Regions from separate parts of the Lysinibacillus sp. BS3 genome, predicted to be linked through region 2. Evidence: a T-box and tRNA genes for the amino acid it is inferred to sense, from the RefSeq annotation. Region 2 holds a T-box; the other regions hold tRNA genes.
The links. A T-box is a leader RNA that pairs with one kind of tRNA and senses whether it is charged. The one in region 2 lies ahead of ileS (isoleucine--tRNA ligase), so its partner is inferred to be a tRNA-Ile.
Positions count from the first base shown of each region.

Region 1: it has a tRNA-Ile gene. The T-box ahead of ileS (isoleucine--tRNA ligase) is inferred to sense a tRNA for this amino acid. The anticodon was not compared.
Region 3: it has a tRNA-Ile gene. The T-box ahead of ileS (isoleucine--tRNA ligase) is inferred to sense a tRNA for this amino acid. The anticodon was not compared.

Region 1 is NZ_CP154860.1:3,817,832-3,821,068, reverse strand. Features, by position in the region: gene AAJG31_RS19020 (iron ABC transporter permease) at 1-408, shown strand, start outside; gene AAJG31_RS19015 (ABC transporter ATP-binding protein) at 424-1,218, shown strand; tRNA gene AAJG31_RS19010 (tRNA-Glu) at 1,358-1,429, opposite strand; tRNA gene AAJG31_RS19005 (tRNA-Ser) at 1,432-1,522, opposite strand; tRNA gene AAJG31_RS19000 (tRNA-Asn) at 1,533-1,609, opposite strand; tRNA gene AAJG31_RS18995 (tRNA-Ile) at 1,614-1,690, opposite strand; tRNA gene AAJG31_RS18990 (tRNA-Gly) at 1,692-1,765, opposite strand; tRNA gene AAJG31_RS18985 (tRNA-Phe) at 1,771-1,846, opposite strand; tRNA gene AAJG31_RS18980 (tRNA-Asp) at 1,905-1,980, opposite strand; tRNA gene AAJG31_RS18975 (tRNA-Met) at 1,984-2,058, opposite strand; tRNA gene AAJG31_RS18970 (tRNA-Ser) at 2,112-2,204, opposite strand; tRNA gene AAJG31_RS18965 (tRNA-Ile) at 2,220-2,296, opposite strand; tRNA gene AAJG31_RS18960 (tRNA-Met) at 2,304-2,377, opposite strand; tRNA gene AAJG31_RS18955 (tRNA-Ala) at 2,406-2,481, opposite strand; tRNA gene AAJG31_RS18950 (tRNA-Pro) at 2,497-2,573, opposite strand; tRNA gene AAJG31_RS18945 (tRNA-Arg) at 2,583-2,659, opposite strand; tRNA gene AAJG31_RS18940 (tRNA-Leu) at 2,668-2,756, opposite strand; tRNA gene AAJG31_RS18935 (tRNA-Gly) at 2,762-2,836, opposite strand; tRNA gene AAJG31_RS18930 (tRNA-Leu) at 2,873-2,957, opposite strand; tRNA gene AAJG31_RS18925 (tRNA-Lys) at 2,975-3,050, opposite strand; tRNA gene AAJG31_RS18920 (tRNA-Thr) at 3,058-3,133, opposite strand; tRNA gene AAJG31_RS18915 (tRNA-Val) at 3,137-3,212, opposite strand; rRNA gene rrf (5S ribosomal RNA) at 3,223-3,237, opposite strand, start outside.
Region 2 is NZ_CP154860.1:219,370-222,606, reverse strand. Features, by position in the region: gene ileS (isoleucine--tRNA ligase) at 1-1,859, opposite strand, end outside; T-box leader at 1,921-2,159, opposite strand; gene AAJG31_RS01160 (DUF3221 domain-containing protein) at 2,352-3,237, opposite strand, start outside.
Region 3 is NZ_CP154860.1:2,472,191-2,475,427, reverse strand. Features, by position in the region: tRNA gene AAJG31_RS12235 (tRNA-Asp) at 2-77, shown strand; tRNA gene AAJG31_RS12230 (tRNA-Thr) at 86-161, shown strand; tRNA gene AAJG31_RS12225 (tRNA-Tyr) at 169-252, shown strand; tRNA gene AAJG31_RS12220 (tRNA-Trp) at 257-330, shown strand; tRNA gene AAJG31_RS12215 (tRNA-His) at 379-454, shown strand; tRNA gene AAJG31_RS12210 (tRNA-Gln) at 464-538, shown strand; tRNA gene AAJG31_RS12205 (tRNA-Lys) at 552-624, shown strand; tRNA gene AAJG31_RS12200 (tRNA-Arg) at 643-719, shown strand; tRNA gene AAJG31_RS12195 (tRNA-Pro) at 735-811, shown strand; tRNA gene AAJG31_RS12190 (tRNA-Ala) at 827-902, shown strand; tRNA gene AAJG31_RS12185 (tRNA-Ser) at 916-1,008, shown strand; tRNA gene AAJG31_RS12180 (tRNA-Phe) at 1,015-1,090, shown strand; tRNA gene AAJG31_RS12175 (tRNA-Gly) at 1,096-1,169, shown strand; tRNA gene AAJG31_RS12170 (tRNA-Ile) at 1,174-1,247, shown strand; tRNA gene AAJG31_RS12165 (tRNA-Asn) at 1,254-1,330, shown strand; tRNA gene AAJG31_RS12160 (tRNA-Glu) at 1,332-1,403, shown strand; gene AAJG31_RS12155 (nitric oxide synthase oxygenase) at 1,978-3,024, shown strand; gene AAJG31_RS12150 (hypothetical protein) at 3,074-3,237, shown strand, end outside.

The DNA of each region.
Region 1 (3,237 bases), 1.1 Mb from region 2:
GTTGTTCCATTGATTTTTGTACTTCTACTTATAACCTTTTTTATTACTCGGCAGTTAAATGTTCAAGAATTAGGTGATGATACAGCATCAAGCCTAGGGCAGCCTGTTCAAAAAACACGCCTTTACTTAATTCTATTATGCTCCAGTTTAGTAGCGAGTGCCATAGCATTTGCTGGTGCTATTGGGTTTGTAGGATTAATGGCTCCTCATATTGCACGACGCATTGTTGGTTCATCGTTCGGTGTACTTATTCCGGCATCCGCAGCAATTGGTGCATTGCTTGTAATGGTTGCAGATATTATAGGTCGTACAGCATTTAGCCCATTAGAAGTACCCGCAGGCGTCTTTACTGCTGCTATCGGTGCTCCTTACTTTATCTATTTATTATTTAGAAACCCTAAAAAATAAAGGAGTCTATACTACATGACTGAATCTTTATTAACCAAATCTCTAACATTAAGTTATGGTGATTTCAATATTATCGAAGATCTCAATTTATCTATTCCTTTGAATGAAATTACTGTATTAATCGGAGCGAATGGCTGTGGTAAATCCACACTCTTACGCTCCATTGCTCGATTATTAAAACCTAAAAAAGGCTCCGTTTTATTAGACGGTGAGGATATTTTTAAATTATCAACAAAACAAGTGGCTAAAAACCTCTCTATTCTTCCTCAATCTCCTGTTGCACCAGAAGGCTTAACTGTCCTACAACTTGTGAAACAAGGTCGCTATCCTTACCAAAGTTGGCGACAACAGTGGACTGAAAAGGATGAAGAAATCGTTTTAAGCGCTTTAAAAGCTACAGGTACAGAGCATTTACAAGATAGACCAGTAGATGAGCTATCAGGAGGACAACGTCAACGTGCTTGGATAGCTATGACGCTTGCTCAAGATACAGATATCATTCTTTTAGACGAGCCTACGACATACTTAGATTTAACTCATCAAATAGACGTTTTAGATTTACTATTCGAATTGAACCAACAGCAAAAGCGAACTATTATTATGGTACTACATGATATTAATCTTGCTTGTCGCTATGCCGATCATATTATTACAGTGCGTGACCGTGGTGTCTATCGTCAAGGGAAACCAGAAGAAATTATGACCACTGATTTAGTTAATCATGTGTTTGACCTTGATTGCCAAATGACGACAGATCCAATATTTGGTACACCTCTTTGCATCCCATATGGAAAAGGGCGAAAAATTTAATCGCTAATTTGAAAAACAACAAGCCTACACAGTTTAATCCTTCTGTGTAGGCTTTCATTTATTATAGCTTTGTTATAAATCTAAATATCAAGTAAATTAAAAAGTGCAGTAGATGTAAATTCATCTACTGCACTTAGTATGACCCGTACGGGATTCGAACCCGTGTTACCGCCGTGAAAGGGCGGTGTCTTAACCACTTGACCAACGGGCCCATGGCGGAGAAGGAGGGATTTGAACCCTCGCGCCGGTTACCCGACCTACACCCTTAGCAGGGGCGCCTCTTCAGCCTCTTGAGTACTTCCCCAAAATAAAAATGGCTCCGAAGGCAGGACTCGAACCTGCGACAACCTGATTAACAGTCAGGTGCTACTACCAACTGAGCTACTTCGGAATAATGGTGGGCCTAAATGGACTCGAACCATCGACCTCACGCTTATCAGGCGTGCGCTCTAACCAGCTGAGCTATAGGCCCTTGGAGCGGGTGATGGGAATCGAACCCACGACATCAGCTTGGAAGGCTGAGGTTTTACCATTAAACTACACCCGCATAAATGGTGGGTCAGGACGGAATCGAACCGCCGACACTTAGAGCTTCAATCTAATGCTCTACCAACTGAGCTACTGACCCATTTCGTCCATGCTAAGCTTGCTCACTTTTTTGCTTCTCATGACTTTTATTTTAAAAATGGCGGTCCCGACCGGGATCGAACCGGCGATCTCCTGCGTGACAGGCAGGCATGTTAACCGCTACACCACGGGACCTTTTGGTTGCGGGGGCCGGATTTGAACCAACGACCTTCGGGTTATGAGCCCGACGAGCTACCACTGCTCCACCCCGCGATAATTTTATGTTGTTTCGAGTTTTTAAAGCACCATTTATAAAAATTTAAAACTGGAGGAGGTAGAGGGATTCGAACCCCCGCGCGGTGTTACCCGCCTGTCGGTTTTCAAGACCGATCCCTTCAGCCAGACTTGGGTATACCTCCGTTACAATATATAAATGGTGGACCTTGCAGGACTCGAACCTGCGACCGGACGGTTATGAGCCGTCTGCTCTAACCAACTGAGCTAAAGGTCCTTTAAGATGGCGGCAGAGGGGATCGAACCCCCGACCTTACGGGTATGAACCGTACGCTCTAGCCAGCTGAGCTACGCCGCCAGGATCTTTATACTGGTTAATTTACTTATGGTGGAGCCTAGCGGGATCGAACCGCTGACCTCCTGCGTGCAAGGCAGGCGCTCTCCCAGCTGAGCTAAGGCCCCATAATTTTTTGGAAATGGTCGGGAAGACAGGATTCGAACCTGCGACCCCTTGGTCCCAAACCAAGTGCTCTACCAAGCTGAGCTACTTCCCGTTGTTCTTTTGGCGCGCCCGACAGGAGTCGAACCCATAACCTTCTGATCCGTAGTCAGACGCTCTATCCAATTGAGCTACGGGCGCATTTAAAATGGTGCCGAGGACCGGAATCGAACCGGTACGGTAGTCACCTACCGCAGGATTTTAAGTCCTGTGCGTCTGCCAGTTCCGCCACCCCGGCACATTTGGAGCGGAAGACGAGGTTCGAACTCGCGACCCCCACCTTGGCAAGGTGGTGTTCTACCACTGAACTACTTCCGCATGTGCATAAGCTTTTTTATCTGGCAATGAAAATAATGGTGCGGGTGAAGGGAGTCGAACCCCCACGCCTTGCGGCGCTAGATCCTAAGTCTAGTGCGTCTGCCAATTCCGCCACACCCGCTTATTATTATTTATAAATGGTGAGCCATGAAGGACTCGAACCTTCGACCCTCTGATTAAAAGTCAGATGCTCTACCAACTGAGCTAATGGCTCGAAAAAATGGTGCCGGCTATAGGAATCGAACCCACGACCTACTGATTACAAGTCAGTTGCTCTACCTGCTGAGCTAAACCGGCATATGGTGGAGGATGACGGGCTCGAACCGCCGACCCTCTGCTTGTAAGGCAGATGCTCTCCCAGCTGAGCTAATCCTCCTGGGTATTATGCCTAGCGACGTCCT
Region 2 (3,237 bases):
CTATCAACTAAAAATGCCCAACGTAGAGCATCTGCTCCATACTCCTGTATTAACTCAACAGGCTCTAATGCATTGCCTTTACTTTTGGACATCTTCTGTCCATGCTCATCGAGTACATGCCCTAACGATAGCACATTTTTATAAGGTGGTTTTCCTGTAAACAAGGTCGATACTGCTAATAAGCTATAGAAAAATCCTCGCGTTTGGTCGATGCCCTCAATGACCACATCTGCTGGAAACTGATGATGAAAGTTCGCTACGTCTTCAAAAGGATAATGCTGTTGGGCAAATGGCATCGAGCCACTGTCAAACCAAACATCGATAACTTCAGGCGTACGTTTCATGTCGCCCTGGCAGACAGGACAGGTACAGACAATAGCATCTATAAATGGCTTATGGAGCTCTAATTGTTCATTGACTGCTCCTTTGGCTAATTGTTGTAGCGCTGCAACACTGTTAGGTGCCTCCTCATGATTGCAATCCTGACAGATCCACACATTGAGTGGTGTCCCCCAATAACGATTACGACTAATATTCCAATCCACTAAGTTTTCTAGGAAGTTGCCAAATCGTCCATCCTTAATATGGCTAGGGTACCATGTCACCTGCTGATTATTTTGTAAAAGCTGCTCTTTTAATGCCGACATTTTGATAAACCAGCTATCTGTTGCATAGTACAATAATGGTGAATCACAGCGCCAGCAATGCGGATAGCTATGCTCATATTTTTCTTTAGCAAATAAAAGCTCTTTTGCTGCAAGCAGTTTAATGATATCGACATCACAATCTTTCACAAATCGTCCAACAAGCTCAGGTACCGCTTCTGTATAACAGCCTTTAAGATCAACTACATTGACAAAGGACAAGCCATGTTGCTGCACCGTTTTATAATCGTCCTCTCCATAAGCAGGTGCTATGTGTACAATTCCTGTTCCACTATGCTCTGTCACATAATCTGCCATGACAATGATATGCCCTTTATCGACGGTTACATAGGAAAATGGCGATAGATAGGAAACACCTGCAAACTCCTGTCCGTCATGCTCACTTAATATTTCTACAGGCTCTGAAAAAACCTTTGATACCAACGATTTAGCTAGTATATAGATGCTGTTTGCATGCCTTACACGGACATATCGAAGATCAGGATTCATAGCCAAGGCTACATTGGCTGGTAATGTCCAAGGCGTCGTTGTCCAGCCTAAGATATATTCGTCTCGATCCTCTAGCTTAAACATTGCAGTAACGGATAATTCCTTAACATCCTTATAGCCCTGTGCCACCTCATGAGAGCTTAAGGAAGTTTGACAGCTAGGGCAATAAGGTGAAACGCGATGTCCTTTGTATAACAGTTTTTCCTTGTGAACATGGCTTAAAATATGCCACACAGATTCAATATAGTCATTACTTAATGTTAGGTAAGGATCATCCATGTCAAGCCAGTAGCCAAGCTGCTCTGTAAAAGTACGCCATTTTTGCTCATAGGTAAAAACGCTCTTCTTACATGCTTGAATAAATTGCTCCACCCCATAGTTCTCAATCTCCTGCTTTCCTGAGATTCCTAATGCCTTTTCTACCCCTAATTCCACAGGCAACCCATGTGTATCCCAACCTGCTTTGCGTTCAACTAAATAGCCTTGCATTGTTTTATAACGTGCCACCACATCTTTTATGGTTCTACCAAATGCATGGCCGACATGTGGTAAACCATTCGCTGTTGGGGGTCCCTCATAAAATACAAAGGGCTGCTGTTCAGCACGATTACTTACAGATTTTGCAAAGGTCCCTTCTTGCGCCCATAATGTACGAATCCTTGTTTCTCGTTCAACCGTTGTTTCTTTCTTTTGTTCTTTCTGCATATTAGTTCCTCCTATACAAGCAAATTTGTATAAAAGGCATACAAAAAACCCCGTCCCAAGGAAAAGGGACGGGGTTAACCGCGAATACCACCCTAATTCTATTGACACGATGGCCAATAGCACTCAGCAACGTACAATCATACGTGTTCTTTTTAACGGTAGACACCCGGATTAGCTTACTCCATTCAGCTAATCTTCTCAGAGAGGATTTTCATGTAACACCTGCACACCGACTTCCACCAAATGTCGGCTCTCTGTAGAACAAAGTGAAACACTACTCTTTCTCATCAACGAATTTGTATGCTTTTATTGTCCTTCATCTTAGCAAATTACCAATTGTCTGTCAACGGTGGACAATCTTAAAAAATTTCGTTGAAACAAGTGGCAATACTTTGATGGAGATCAGCATATTGTGGCTGTTGAATGGTTTGAATCAAAAAGCTCTTCAGCAATGTTTTACTATTGAATAGCACGAGAATGTCTAGCTTCTTGTTAGTGAGATTCCTTTATTATTTTCATCTCTACGATATCCTTATAATCAATGAATGGCTGAGCATCATCGTTCCCAATCGACTGTATATATTGAACTTCTACTCGATCTCCAACTGATAGTGTTTGCGGGACATCCACTAGAGGAAACCATGTACCATTACTATGTTTTTGCACTAATTCATCGACAGATTTTTGCCCAACCTCGCTAGCCAATACGCCTGAGACAACTAAAAATTCATGTTCCTTGATCGCTAAGACGGTTCCACTTCTGATGAGCTTCATTTGGCTGTCCTTTTCAGGGATTTTATATTTTTCTCGTAAGGAAGCAATGTCTTTATGATAATGTTGTTCTAAATAATTCATGGCTTCTTGCTCGACAAGCCATGTACGAATGGGATTACTTACATCCTTATAATCGGCTTGGCTTGCCTCCCATAACAAGTCAAATGTAGCCATTTTATAGGCAATTGGCTTGCCATAGTTCTCTATAAACCCTTCGTTTGTGACTTGCAACATTTGCAGAAGCTTATCATAAGTTGGCCGAGTATCATCCTCATAGCTCCACTCTTCCATGAACTGTTCGAGTGCCTTATCTACTTGCTCTTGTGTAGGTACTAGTTTTTTCGATTGTGCATAAGCAAAGGTCGATTCAAAATATAAAAAGTTATCAAAGCTTGCCTTATATAAACGATTCTTTCCGTTCATAAAAGAATCAAGTTGTAAATATAGCTCTAAAATCCGCTCATCTAATACGGGTGGAATAGTAGAAGCTTGCTGTTGTTGTTCATTATATTGCTGATATATAAACAGCCCTATGCAGACACTTAAAATCATAGCCAAAACACCATATGGCCAGCGTTTTGCAGATTTTTTTTCATGGCGTTGC
Region 3 (3,237 bases), 2.3 Mb from region 2:
TGGTCCCGTGGTGTAGCGGTTAACATGCCTGCCTGTCACGCAGGAGATCGCCGGTTCGATCCCGGTCGGGACCGCCATTATTATTGCCGGTGTAGCTCAGTTGGTAGAGCAACTGACTTGTAATCAGTAGGTCGTGGGTTCGACTCCTATCGCCGGCACCATTCCCTTGGAGGGGTAGCGAAGTGGCTAAACGCGGCGGACTGTAAATCCGCTCCTTAGGGTTCGGCGGTTCGAATCCGTCCCCCTCCACCATTTTAGGGGCATAGTTCAACGGTAGAATAGAGGTCTCCAAAACCTTTGGTGTGGGTTCGATTCCTACTGCCCCTGCCAGGTATTGAGGTACTCGTTCATAATACAGCTAATATAATCTATATAGTGGCGATTGTGGCGAAGTGGTTAACGCATCGGATTGTGGTTCCGACATTCGTGGGTTCGATTCCCATCAGTCGCCCCATTTTAAAATTGGGGTATAGCCAAGCGGTAAGGCAACGGATTTTGATTCCGTCATGCCTAGGTTCGAATCCTAGTACCCCAGCCATTTTTAATTTCACGAGCCATTAGCTCAGTTGGTAGAGCATCTGACTTTTAATCAGAGGGTCGAAGGTTCGAGTCCTTCATGGCTCATCATTTTTTAATTAACATGCGCCCGTAGCTCAATTGGATAGAGCGTCTGACTACGGATCAGAAGGTTATGGGTTCGACTCCTGTCGGGCGCGCCAATAAAATCATGTTTACGGAATGTAGCTCAGCTTGGTAGAGCACTTGGTTTGGGACCAAGGGGTCGTAGGTTCGAATCCTGTCATTCCGACCATCTTTCATGATAAATGGGGCCTTAGCTCAGCTGGGAGAGCGCCTGCCTTGCACGCAGGAGGTCAGCGGTTCGATCCCGCTAGGCTCCACCATTGTAATATTTTTGGAGGTATACCCAAGTCTGGCTGAAGGGATCGGTCTTGAAAACCGACAGGCGGGTAACACCGCGCGGGGGTTCGAATCCCTCTACCTCCTCCATTTTTCGGGTCAGTAGCTCAGTTGGTAGAGCATTAGATTGAAGCTCTAAGTGTCGGCGGTTCGATTCCGTCCTGACCCACCATTATTGCGGGTGTAGTTTAATGGTAAAACCTCAGCCTTCCAAGCTGATGTCGTGAGTTCGATTCTCATCACCCGCTCCAAAATGGGCCTATAGCTCAGCTGGTTAGAGCGCACGCCTGATAAGCGTGAGGTCGATGGTTCGAGTCCATTTAGGCCCATATTATTCCGAAGTAGCTCAGTTGGTAGTAGCACCTGACTGTTAATCAGGTTGTCGCAGGTTCGAGTCCTGCCTTCGGAGCCACGGCCCGTTGGTCAAGTGGTTAAGACACCGCCCTTTCACGGCGGTAACACGGGTTCGAATCCCGTACGGGTCATCAAGCATGTAGCACAGATGTGTGTTACATGCTTTTTTCTATTCTCCTGTTCTTTAAACGATAAAAGATAATGCAATAGCAAAAAAAGACCTATTGGCAAGGTGAGGGACTGAATTTAATTCCCCTAGCATCTTTCTATGGGCATCCTATAAGCCGTTTCACCTACCACGTACACTTCCATGGTCAATACTTTTGTGAAGGCTGCTTGACGACTTCTCTAGTATAGCGATACAGGCGAAATCCTGGCCAGAGAATTTGTGAAACTGGTTCTGCTCTATGCGAAAGCGAAGCAATAGCAGCAAGTAAGTAGCCCAGAACGAATAGCTTTTTCACCATTTACAAATATTCTATTGATTTCTTTGTTCTACAACCCCCTGAAAAAGGCTACATGACTACTGTAGCCTTTTTATAATAATTAAAATCTTTCTCCCTTACATTCTCTTACGAAAGAGAGTCTATAGAGTAAATATGAACAAACTATTTCATATATAAAATATGTATGTTTTTTCAATTACTATTTTCATGGTGCTTGTTGTTTTGTTCCTCTAATATGAGGATAAGTGGAGGAATCGATATGAATATACAGGAGATACAGCAATTTTTAAGTCTATATCAGACAGAACAAAATGAATCAGAACTTTGGTTAAAGAATAGATTACAGGCAGTTAAGGATGCAGGTGAATATCACCCAACAACAGAGGAGCTAGTTTTTGGCGCACGTGTGGCATGGCGAAATAGCAATAAGTGTATTGGACGTCTATTTTGGCAGTCACTGCATGTGGTAGATGCACGTGATGTTTTAGATGAAAAGGCTATTTTTCAAAAATTACTAGAACATATTGATTATGCGACAAATCATGGGAAAATTCGTCCAACTATAACAGTGTTTGCTTCAGATAGAGTACGGATTTGGAATCATCAACTAATTCGTTATGCAGGCTATGAAACAGATGCAGGCATTATTGGAGATTCACAGTCCATTAAATTTACAAAAGTGTGTGAGTCGTTAGGATGGAGAGGTAAAGGAACTGATTTTGATGTATTACCACTCGTTATACAGGTGGATAATCGTGCTCCTCAAATGTTTGTAATTCCTGAAGAAAATATAGTAGAGGTCTCAATCCGTCATCCAGAGTCAATCGATGTGGAGAAATTAGGAATGAAGTGGTATGCCGTACCTATTATTTCGAGTATGCGTTTTCAAATGGCTGGAATTGATTTTCAAGCAGCTCCATTTAACGGCTGGTATATGGGAACAGAGATTGGTGCACGAAATTTAGCAGATCATGATCGTTATAATATGTTACCTGCAATTGCAGAGATTTTTAATCTTGATACAACCAAACATGCGTCTCTTTGGCGTGATCGTGCTTTAGTAGAACTTAATATTGCTGTTCTTCACTCATTTAAAGAAGATGGTGTGAGCATTGTTGATCATCATACAGCAGCTCAGCAGTTTAAATTGTTTGAGGAGGCAGAAAAATCAACAGGAAGAGAAGTTACAGGCAACTGGACATGGTTAATCCCACCACTTTCCCCTGCCACAACTCATATATTCCATAAACCCTATGTAAATATTTATCATACACCAAATTATTTTTATCAAAAACCATGCTATTAGTGTAAAAGAATTGTTTACTTTCGATACTTTTGATGAGAGAGGGCTTACTATGTTAGATCAGCAAATTCCCAATATCCCATGGAGACAATTGACGACACCTTATGGTAGAGGTACAGCCATTCCTAAGCTGATAGAACAGGAGCAATACACACAGCTAGCTGAATTAATTGAACATCAAGGAACACTGTGGCAGGTGACACCATGGGTTTTGCT